2 regions of the Magnetospirillum sp. LM-5 genome follow, and region 2 is predicted to be linked to the other one. Evidence: predicted binding sites of a transcription regulator. Region 2 holds the regulator's gene; the other holds the start of a gene.
What was found. The regulator PhoB, encoded in region 2, activates phosphate uptake and scavenging genes when phosphate is short. The targets are predictions, from matches to a motif close to TNTCATAAAACTGTCA.
Positions count from the first base shown of each region.

Region 1: MTBLM5_RS05840 (HAD family phosphatase) is a predicted target of PhoB. The motif match lies at 3,068-3,083, and genes of this name have one in related genera.

Region 1 is NZ_CACVCE010000010.1:54,753-59,793, reverse strand. Features, by position in the region: gene MTBLM5_RS05860 (CaiB/BaiF CoA-transferase family protein) at 1-1,045, opposite strand, end outside; gene MTBLM5_RS05855 (enoyl-CoA hydratase-related protein) at 1,063-1,845, opposite strand; gene MTBLM5_RS05850 (DUF2189 domain-containing protein) at 1,914-2,690, opposite strand; gene MTBLM5_RS05845 (hypothetical protein) at 2,765-3,046, opposite strand; gene MTBLM5_RS05840 (HAD family phosphatase) at 3,149-3,799, shown strand; gene pseI (pseudaminic acid synthase) at 3,845-4,918, shown strand; gene MTBLM5_RS05830 (hypothetical protein) at 4,919-5,041, opposite strand, start outside.
Region 2 is NZ_CACVCE010000015.1:28,688-33,728, forward strand. Features, by position in the region: gene pstA (phosphate ABC transporter permease PstA) at 1-363, shown strand, start outside; gene pstB (phosphate ABC transporter ATP-binding protein PstB) at 374-1,150, shown strand; gene phoU (phosphate signaling complex protein PhoU) at 1,164-1,856, shown strand; gene phoB (phosphate regulon transcriptional regulator PhoB) at 1,853-2,560, shown strand; gene MTBLM5_RS08000 (bacteriohemerythrin) at 2,557-2,949, opposite strand; gene MTBLM5_RS08005 (class I SAM-dependent methyltransferase) at 3,057-3,923, shown strand; gene MTBLM5_RS08010 (bacteriohemerythrin) at 3,899-4,282, opposite strand; gene MTBLM5_RS08015 (hypothetical protein) at 4,437-5,041, shown strand, end outside.

The DNA of each region.
Region 1 (5,041 bases), on a different contig from region 2:
CGCCGTCCAGGAAGACCGGCAGCAGCACCTCGGCCAGGTTATCGCGATCGATGCCGTCCTGGACGATGCCGCGATCCTTCCATTGCGGATGACGGGCGATTTCGGCCGGTTCCAGCACCGGCTCGAAACAGCAATCAACCGGGGCCAGCAATGCGACCCAGGCATCGCGGTCCTTGCTGCGAAACAGGGCGTCGAGGTCCGAGATCAGTTCGTTTTGCGGCATCGGCTCGGACTGACGGGTGATCCAGTGCGGCCGCTCGACGGCGATGCAGAAGCGTTCCCAGAACTTTTCCTCGATGGCCGCCAGGGCGACGAAGCGGGAATCGGCGGTCTTGTAGATGCGATAGAAACCGGCCCCGCCATTGATGATGTCGTCCTCGCGCCCGACATGGCCGAACCGCTTGGCCGCCGTCAGCACGCCGCCCATCCACGACAACGCCGCTTCCGACAGCGACAAATCCAGCCGCGCCCCCTTGCCGGAAACGCCCCGGCGGACCAGGGCCGACAGGATGCCGATCACCGCCAGCATGGCGCCGGCATGGTCGGCCAGCGGCGGGAAGGTCATCACCGGGCGGTCGGCGGTGCCGCTGGCCCACAAGCCGCCGGTCAGCGCCACATAGGTCAAATCATGGCCGGCCACCGGCGCATGCGGTCCGGTCTGACCATAACCCGACAGCGAGCAATGGATCAGGCGGGCATTCAGTTCGGCCAGGCGCTCGGGGCCGAAACCCAGCCGGGTCAGCACGCCGGGGCGATAGGCCTCGACCAGCACGTCGGCCTTGGCCAACAGACCGGCCATCGCCTGTTTACCCGCTTCGGTCTTGAGGTCGAGACGGACGATGGTCTTGTTGCGGTTGGCCAGCTTGTAAAAGGGCGTGGTGCCGTCGGCATCGACCGGCCCCATGGTCCGCATCGGGTCGCCGATCGGCGGCTCGACCTTGACCACCTCGGCGCCCAGGTCGGTCAGCCACTGGGTGGCAAACGGACCGGGGATGTACTGGGTCAGGTCAAGGACGCGAATCCCTTGCAGACATTCGGCAAGCATCTGGTTCCCCCCCTGCCCTAGACCGACCACGAGGGCTTGCGCTTTTCCAGGAACGAGGCCACGCCTTCCTTCGCCTCGTCACCCTGGCGGCAATCGGCGAAACGGTGCGCGATCAGCCGCATCAGATCGGGGCCGGTCTCGGCTTCCGACAACAGGCGGATGGCTTCCTTCGAGCCGGCGATGGCGGCCGGCGCCCCCTTCAGGCAGGATTCGACGATGCGGTCACGCGCCTCGGCCAGCTTGTCGGCGGCCACCACGGCGTGGACCAGGCCGGTATGGAAGGCCTCGCGCGCGTCGAAGCGCTCGCCGGTTAGCCAATAGCGGCGGCTGGCCCTGGCCCCCATGGCGGCGATCACCTGCGGCCCGATGATGGTGGCTTCCAGGCCCAGGCGGACCTCGGTCAGGGCGAAGCTGGCTTCCTCGGCGGCGATGGCGATGTCGGCGGCGGCCACCAGACCGACGCCGCCGCCCAGGGCGGCCCCTTGAACCAAGGCGATCACCGGCTTGGGGCAGCGGTCGATGGCATCGACCATCACCGCCAATTGCATGGCGTCGCGCTGGCCATCTTCGCGGGACTGGTCGGCGCCACGCTTGACCCAGCTGACATCCAGACCGGCGCAGAAGCTTCTGCCCTCGGCTTCCAGAACGATGACGCGCACCGCTTCGGCGACGCCCAGCTTCTGGAAGGCCTGGGTCAGGTTGGCGATCAGGGAATCGTCCAGGGCGTTATGGACCTGCGGGCGGGTCAGCCTTAGGGTGGCGACCGCGCCCTCGACCTTCACAAGCAATCCGTTCTCCATGACGTTTCCCCGTTGCCGTTTCCGGCAGGATGCCGTGTTCCGGGGTAATTGTCATGCCCGACCAAACGCTACTCCACCAGATCCCGGTAAGCGTGCCAACTGGCATGGCCGACCAGCGGCAGGGTCACCACCAGGCCTACGAAGAACAAGGACAGGCCGAACAGGGTGAAGAAGGCGATCAGCCCGGCCCACAGCATCATCGGCCGGAAATTGTGCCGCACCGTGTCCAGGCTGGTCAGCATGGCGGTCATGGCATCGCATTCGGGGCGATCGATCAGCATGGGGATGGCGATGGCGGTCATGGCGAACACCGCCAAGGCCAGCGCGCCGCCGGTCACGGTGCCGACCACCAGGAACGGAACGCTTTGCGGCGACAGCATGATGGCATCGACCAGATGGTCCAGCGAGGGCGGGGCCGAGCCGAAGAACAGCATGAATTCCAGCATCGCCAGCCGCACCCAGGCCAGGAAGGCGATCAGCAGGAACATGCCGACCAGGGCGATCTGACTGCCGTTGCGCCGCAAGGCGCCAATGGCGTCGCCCAGACTGACATTCTGCCCCACCGTCAGGCGGCGGCTGACCTCGTACAGACCGACGGCCGCCACCGGGCCGACCAGGGCGAAGCCGAAGGCCAGCGGCAGGATCAGATAGGCCATCTCGATCTGATCCAGGAAGAACAGCAGCAGGAAGCCGATGGCGGTGAAGACACCGCCGTAAAGATAGCTGACCCCCGGCACGGTGCACATATCCAGCCAGCCGGCGGACAGCCACCGCCATGGATGGTCAAGCGTCACCGCTTTCAGATGAATGCCGTCGGTCGAATGGGTATCGCTGGCGCTGATCATGGCACGTCCTCCCTGCGGGATTTCCCCTTTGCAGAAGAGTTGGGAAGCGCACAGCCGGGATTAAAGGGGTGGCCCTACTTTCCGCAGGTGCACCCGCCGCCGCAATCCTCGTCCTTGTCCTCGGCTTCGGCCTCGGGCTGGTCGTCGGGGCGGAAGATGGCGCCCTGGTAGATGCGGGCGACCCGCTCGTCCAAGGTGGCGGCGATGTAGTTGCGGCCCTGGTCGTCGGCCAGCATCTCCATGCCCAGGCGGCCCTGCTCGATGGCGGTGACCACGTCGATCTCGCTGGTGTCGAACGCCTTGGCGATGGCGCCGATCAGGGCGTTGATCTCGTCGAACATCTCGCGGTTTTCCATCGGAACCTCCTTGGCGGGTGCCGCCTTATAACCGACAGCGCGGGCGAAAGTCACGCGCGGGAAGCGCTTGCGCCCGATTGCCCCGGCTGGTTCAATCGCGACATGAATCACACCCCGCCCCGCGCCCTGCTTCTCGACATGGACGGCACCCTGGCCGACAGTCTGGGCATCATGCGCTTGGTGTTCGCCCGTCTGATGGCCGAACTGGGCCTGCCCGACACCGACCAGGCCTTCGACAGCCTGAACGGTCCGCCCTTGTGGCAATGCGCCAAGATCCTGGTGGCCCGCCACGGGCTGGGGCTCGAGGCCGCCGCCATCCATCGCCGCTGGCTGGACATCCTGGACGAGGAATATCCCAACGTGCGGGCCATGGACGGCGCCCGCGAATTGCTGGACGAGGCCCACGCCCGTCACTGGCGCTGCTGCCTGGTCACCTCGGCCGGGCGCGCCATGGCCCGGGAATGGCTGGCCCGCTCGGGCCTGGCGCCCCTGGTGCCGCTGGTGGTGGGCGGCGACGACGTCGCCCGCGGCAAGCCCCATCCCGACCCCTATCTGGCCGGCCTGGCCCTGACCGGCGCGGCCGCCGGGGACTCGCTGGCGGTCGAGGATTCGCCCGCCGGCGCCATGGCCGCCCTGGCCGCTTCCATCCCCACCTGCCTGGTCGGCAGCCACCAGCCGCTGCCCGATGGGGCGCGGCGCCTGGCCTCGCTGGCCGAGGTGCGGGATTTGCTGGTCAGCCGGTCGCAGCCATGACGATAATCATCCGCGCCGAACGCCCGCCCGCCTGAAAGGAGCCGCATGCTGCCCCATGTTCCCGAGGCCATTGCCATCGCCGGCCGCCTGATCGGCGCGACCCATCCGCCCTATGTCATCGCCGAACTGTCGGCCAACCACATGGGCGACATCAACCGCGCCTTCAAAATGATGGAGGAGGCCAAGGCGGCGGGCGCCGACGCGGTCAAGCTTCAAACCTATACCGCAGACACCATCACCATCGCCCATGACGATCCCAGCTTCGTCATCCAGGGCGGCCTGTGGGACGGGCGCACGCTGCACGACCTTTACCAGGAAGCCCAGACCCCATGGGACTGGCACCCGGCCCTGTTCGCCAAGGGGGCCGAGTTGGGGCTTGCCGTCTTTTCCACGCCCTTCGACCCCACCGCCATCGACCTGTTGGAAAGCCTGAACACCCCGGCCTACAAGGTGGCGTCGTTCGAGCTGGTCGATCTGCCGCTGATCGCCCGCATGGCCGCCACCGGCAAGCCGATGATCATGTCCACCGGCATGGCCGGCCTGGGCGAGATCGAGGAAGCGGTCGCCACCGCCCGCAACAACGGCTGCTACGACCTGATCTTGCTGCATTGCGTGTCGGGATACCCGACGCCGCCGGCCGACGCCAACCTGCGCACCCTGCCCCACCTGGCCGCCGCCTTCGGGGTCCAGGCCGGCCTGTCCGACCACACCATGGGCGTCGCCGTGTCGGTGGCCGCCGTGGCGCTGGGGGCTACCGTGATCGAAAAGCACGTCACCCTGGCCCGCGCCGATGGCGGCCCCGACGCCGCCTTCTCGCTGGAACCGGCCGAACTGGCCGAACTGGTGCGCGGCACGCGGGCCGCCTGGGAAGCGCTGGGCCGCGTCACCTATGACGTCGAGGCGTCGGAAACCGGCCTGCGCCAGTTCCGCCGCTCGCTTTACGCCGTCGCCGACATCGCCGCCGGCGAGGTGCTGACCGAGGCCAAGGTCCGCTCGATCCGGCCGGGCTTCGGCCTCAAGCCCAAATACCTGCCCGACATCCTGGGCCGCACCGCCCGGCGCGCCATCAAGCGCGGCGAGCCGATGGATTGGGACATGGTCAGTTCGAAGGCGGGATGATCAGGCGCGGATGTCCAGCGACGCCCCGGTCTTCAGATAAGTACCGGTGGCCGACCTGGACAATTCGTTGAGCGAGCTGGCCAGCCGGGCGGTGAAGCGCTGGCTGTTGCCCAGTTCGTCGGA
Region 2 (5,041 bases):
CCGCCCTCGATCCGCGAGGCTGCACTGGGCCTGGGCGCCTCGAAGCAGCAGGTGGTGACCGACCATGTGCTGCCGCTGGCCATGCCCGGCATCATGACCGGCACCATCCTGGGCATGGCCCATGCCCTGGGCGAGACCGCTCCGCTTCTGATGATCGGCATGGTCGCCTTCATCGTCGACATCCCGGCCACGCCGCTGGACCCGTCGGCGGTGCTGCCGGTCCAGGTCTATCTGTGGGCCGACAGCCCGGAACGCGCCTTCGTCGAGCGGACCTCGGCGGCGATCCTGGTGCTCTTGGTGTTCCTGGGCGCCATGAACCTGGCGGCCATCATGCTCCGCAAGAAATTCGAACGCCGCTGGTAGGACCCAAACGATGACCCATCTCCCGTCCCGCCTTGCCAAGGTTTCCGCCCGTGACGTCAATGTCCATTACGGCGAGAAACACGCATTGAAGCATGTCGATCTCGACATCCGCGCCAACGAGGTCACCGCCTTGATCGGGCCTTCGGGCTGCGGCAAGTCGACCTTCCTGCGCTGCATCAACCGCATGAACGACCAGATCGAGAACGCCCACGTCTCGGGCGCGCTGACCCTGGACGGCCAGGACATCTACGACAAGGGCATCGACGTGGTGCAATTGCGCGCCCGCGTCGGCATGGTGTTCCAAAAGCCCAACCCCTTCCCCAAATCGATCTTCGACAATGTCGCCTATGGCCCGCGCATCCACGGCCTGGCCCGCGATCAGGCCGAACTGGACGAGATCGTCATGACCAGCCTGGAAAAGGCCGGCCTGCTGACCGAGGTCCGCGACCGCCTGGACGAGCCCGGCACCGGCCTGTCTGGCGGCCAGCAGCAGCGTCTGTGCATCGCCCGCGCCATCGCCGTCAGCCCGGAACTGATCTTGATGGACGAGCCCTGCTCGGCCCTGGACCCCATCGCCACCGCCAAGGTCGAGGAACTGATCGACGAATTGCGTGAGAATTACACCATCGTTATCGTCACCCACTCGATGCAGCAGGCCGCCCGCGTGTCGCAGCGCACCGCCTTCTTCCATCTGGGCGAACTGGTCGAGGTGGCCGACACCGAGCAGATCTTCACCAATCCCCAGCATCCGCTGACCCAGGGCTACATCACCGGCCGCTTCGGGTAAGGACACACGCATCATGACCGAACATACCGTCAAATCCTTCGACGACGAGTTGACCCACCTGTCCAACACCATCTCGCGCATGGGCGGGCTGGCGGAAGCGCAACTGGCCGGCGCCCTGCAGGCACTGGCCAACCGCGACAGCGACCTGGCGGTGCGCATCGCCGCCTCGGACGCCCAGGTCGATGTGCTGGAACAAGACGTCCAGCATTTCACCGTCCGCCTGCTGGCCCTGCGCCAGCCGGTGGCGGCCGATTTGCGCCACATCGTCGCCGCCTTGAAGATCGCGTCCGAGTTGGAACGCATCGCCGACTATGCCGCCAACGTGGCCAAGCGCTCGCTGGTCTTGAACCAGCAGCCGGCGGTCAAGCCGGTCGGCGCGGTGATCAATCTGGGCCGGCTGGTTCAGACCATCTTGAAGGACATCATGGACGCCTATGTCGAGCAGGACGTGGCCAAGGCGATCGGGGTGTGGAACCGCGACGAGGAGGTCGATGACCTCTATACCGGCCTGTTCCGCGAGCTGATCACCTACATGATGGAAGACCCCCGCACCATCACCGCTTGCACCCACCTGATGTTCATGGCCAAGAATATCGAGCGAATCGGCGATCACGCCACCAACATCGCCGAAACCCTGCATTTCCTGGTGGTCGGCACGCCGCTGAAGGGTGCCCGCCCCAAAGGTCCGTCCGTCGAGGCCCAATGATGACCAAGCCGCTGATTCTGATCGTCGAGGACGAGGCCGCCCTGGCCACCATGCTGCGCTACAACCTGGAAAAGGACGGCTATCGCGTCTGCGAGGCCGGCGACGGCGAGGAAGCGCTGGCGGTGGCGTCGGAAAGGAAACCCGACCTGGCCCTGCTGGACTGGATGCTGCCCAGCCTGTCGGGCATCGAGGTGTGCCGCCAGTTCCGCCGCAAGGCGGCGACGCGCGACATGCCGATCATCATGCTGACGGCGCGCGGCGAGGAACGCGACAAGATCCGCGGTCTCAATACCGGGGCCGACGATTACATGACCAAGCCGTTCTCGATCCCCGAACTGATGGCCCGGGTCCGCGCCCTGTTGCGCCGTGCCCAGCCGGTGGCGGAAAAGGGCAGCCTGGCCTTCGCCGACATCCGCATGGATTTGGCGGCCCACCGCGTCACTAGGGCCGAGCGGGCCATCCATCTGGGCCCGACCGAGTTCCGCCTGCTGCAATTCTTCATGGGCCATCCCGGCACGGTGTTCAGCCGCGAGGAATTGCTGAACTCGGTGTGGGGCCCCGACATCTATGTCGAGCCGCGCACGGTGGACGTCCATATCCGCCGCCTGCGCAAGGCGCTGAACGGCGACAACGGGGCCGAGCCCGATCTGATCCGCACGGTGCGCGCCGCCGGCTATTCGCTGGATATGGACGAGAGCGCTTAGACCCGATGCAGGTGGTCGAGGATCTTCTTGTCTTCCTCGACGATGTGCCGATAAAGCCAGACGTTCAAGAACCGCTCGATATCGACCGGGCTGCGCTCGTTCTGGCCCAGGGCCAGTTCCTCGCGGAACTCGCGCACTTCGTCCAAAAGACTTTGATGCAGGCGCTCGTGGACATGCACCGCCGGAATGTGGATGTTGCGCATCACCCGTTCTTCGTGGGCGAAATGGTCGGAAACCTGCTCGATCAACTGGTCCAACCCGTCCAGCAGCGCATCCTTGGTCAGGCCGGCATTGATGGCGGCGAACAAGGCCTCGGCGGAATTGATCAGCGCATGATGCTGGCGGTCGATCGAGACCACGTCGACGCTTAGTGCTTCTTTCCAGCTCATCGAGAACCCACCCTGTGCACACCCAGGATAGTTTTAGAGCAATCTTAATTGATCATGCAACACCCTCGGGGCATCGCTGCCGGCGGCACGCCAAATCCGAGGAACCGATGACCGACTGGGCCGAAACCTACGACCAATCATGGGCTGCCCGCGAGGCGGTCTTTGCCGCCTTGCTGGAACAAGAAGACAGCCTGGCCCGGGTCCTGGCCCGCTTCGACAATTTCGAGCGCGGCCATCGATTGCTGACCAAGGACGGCGAGGTCCGCTATTTCGCCAAGCCACAGGCCCCCGATCCGATCGGCGCGCTGAACCCCACCACGCAGCAGGCGTTCCACGGCCAGATGCTGGCGGCATCGGACTATTTCGAGTTCCGCCGCGACCGCTTGCTGGCCGACCTGTCCCAGACCGCCGATTGCGTGATCGAGCTGGGCAGCGGCTATGGCCGCCAAGTGTTCGCCTTGTGGCTGGCCGGGGCCAATGCCCAGGCCCGGTACGTGGCGGCTGAACCCTCGGCCATCGGCCGGCGGCTGACACAGCGCCTGGCCGCCCTGGAACCACGCCTGAAGCTGGAATGCCACCCGTTCGACTTCCGCAGCGCCACCTTGCCGGCCGTCGCCCCCGATCAGCGGGTCCTGCTGTTTTCGTCGTGGGCGTCGATGTATGCAGCGCCCCTGGACCGTTCCCTGTTCCGGGCCATCGCCGCCCATCCCGGTCCGGTGACCTGCGTGTTCATCGAACCGTTCGGCTTCCAGTTGAACCCGCAAGCGCCGTTCGCCGCCCAGCAACGGGGCCAGATGGAAGCGCAGGCCATGAACACCGATTTCTTCGAGGCCTTGCGCAAGGAAGGCACCGCCGCCGGGCTGGAACTGGTCAGCGTCGCCCCCGACCTGTTCGGCCGCACCGACGAAACCCTGCAATTGGCCTCGATCATCATCGCCGAAAAGGCGGGTCAGGACGCCTGCGCCGAAATGTAATTGGCCAGGATCATGTCCTCGTTCAGCAACTCGCGGAAATAGACGCTTTCCAGCTCGCCCAGGATGGTGCTGGCCAACCCCAGATTCTCGTCGGACAAGGCCCGTTCCAGGTCGATGACCTTGTCGCGGGTGGTGGCATGCTTGGCCTGGTGGACGGCCGCACCGGGAAAGCCTAGCCGGGTCATCATTTCGCCCTCGACTTTGAAATGGCCTTCAACTTTGGTGACGAAGTCGCGCGCCATCGCCAGGGCGGCCCGCACCGACTTGGCGTGCACCGCTTCGGACAGGTCCCCCATCAGGTAGAACATGTCGCGATGTGCCTCATCAAGGGCGGCGACCCCGACATTCAGACCATCCATCCAAGGTAGGCGGTGCAAAGCGACCTCCGACACCAGCTCAACTGTTTGATTATAGAGCCAGCCGGGGTCTCGGAAGCAATCGGGTAAACCCCCCTTTATTTGTGGTTTTGTCGGAAGGTTGCGTCCACCGCCTGCGCTCGGTCATCATGGCCCCATGCTGCTCAACCTTGTCCACCTGCTGCCCGACCCGTCCGGAGCCCTGATCTGCCCCAAGGAAAGGCTGGTGGCAATCGCCGATCCATGCCGGGACGGCGACAAACCCAAGACGATCGGCGACGTGATCAAACAGGTGGCGACAGTGTTGCGCCAGCGACGCCCGGCCCGGGTGGTGTGGATGGGCCACGCCCTGCCGACCCTGGTCGGGGCCACCGGCACCCACAAGGACGACCTGATCCGTTTGATCGACACGACCGAGTGGTGGTGGATATCGGACCGGACGGTGCCGGCCGACCTGCCCGGCCAGGCAGGGACGGAACTGAAGGTGGGCGGCCTGACCTTGCGGGTCGGTCCGACCAGCGGCCGCTTGCCCGGCGAGGTCAATGCCGGCCTGTCGCCGCAGGCCTCGTACGATGGCGCCACATATCCTTGCTATGTGCTGGATGGGCGGCGCCTGATTCTGCCGGCCTTCGGCCCGCGCCCGGATGGCGGCTGCGACGTGATGAGCCCGCCGATCCAGTCACTGTTCCGCCGCCCGTTCCAGGTCCTGATGCTGGCGGGCGGGCGAATCCTGACCCGCCCGCGACCCCGCCTGGACGGCGC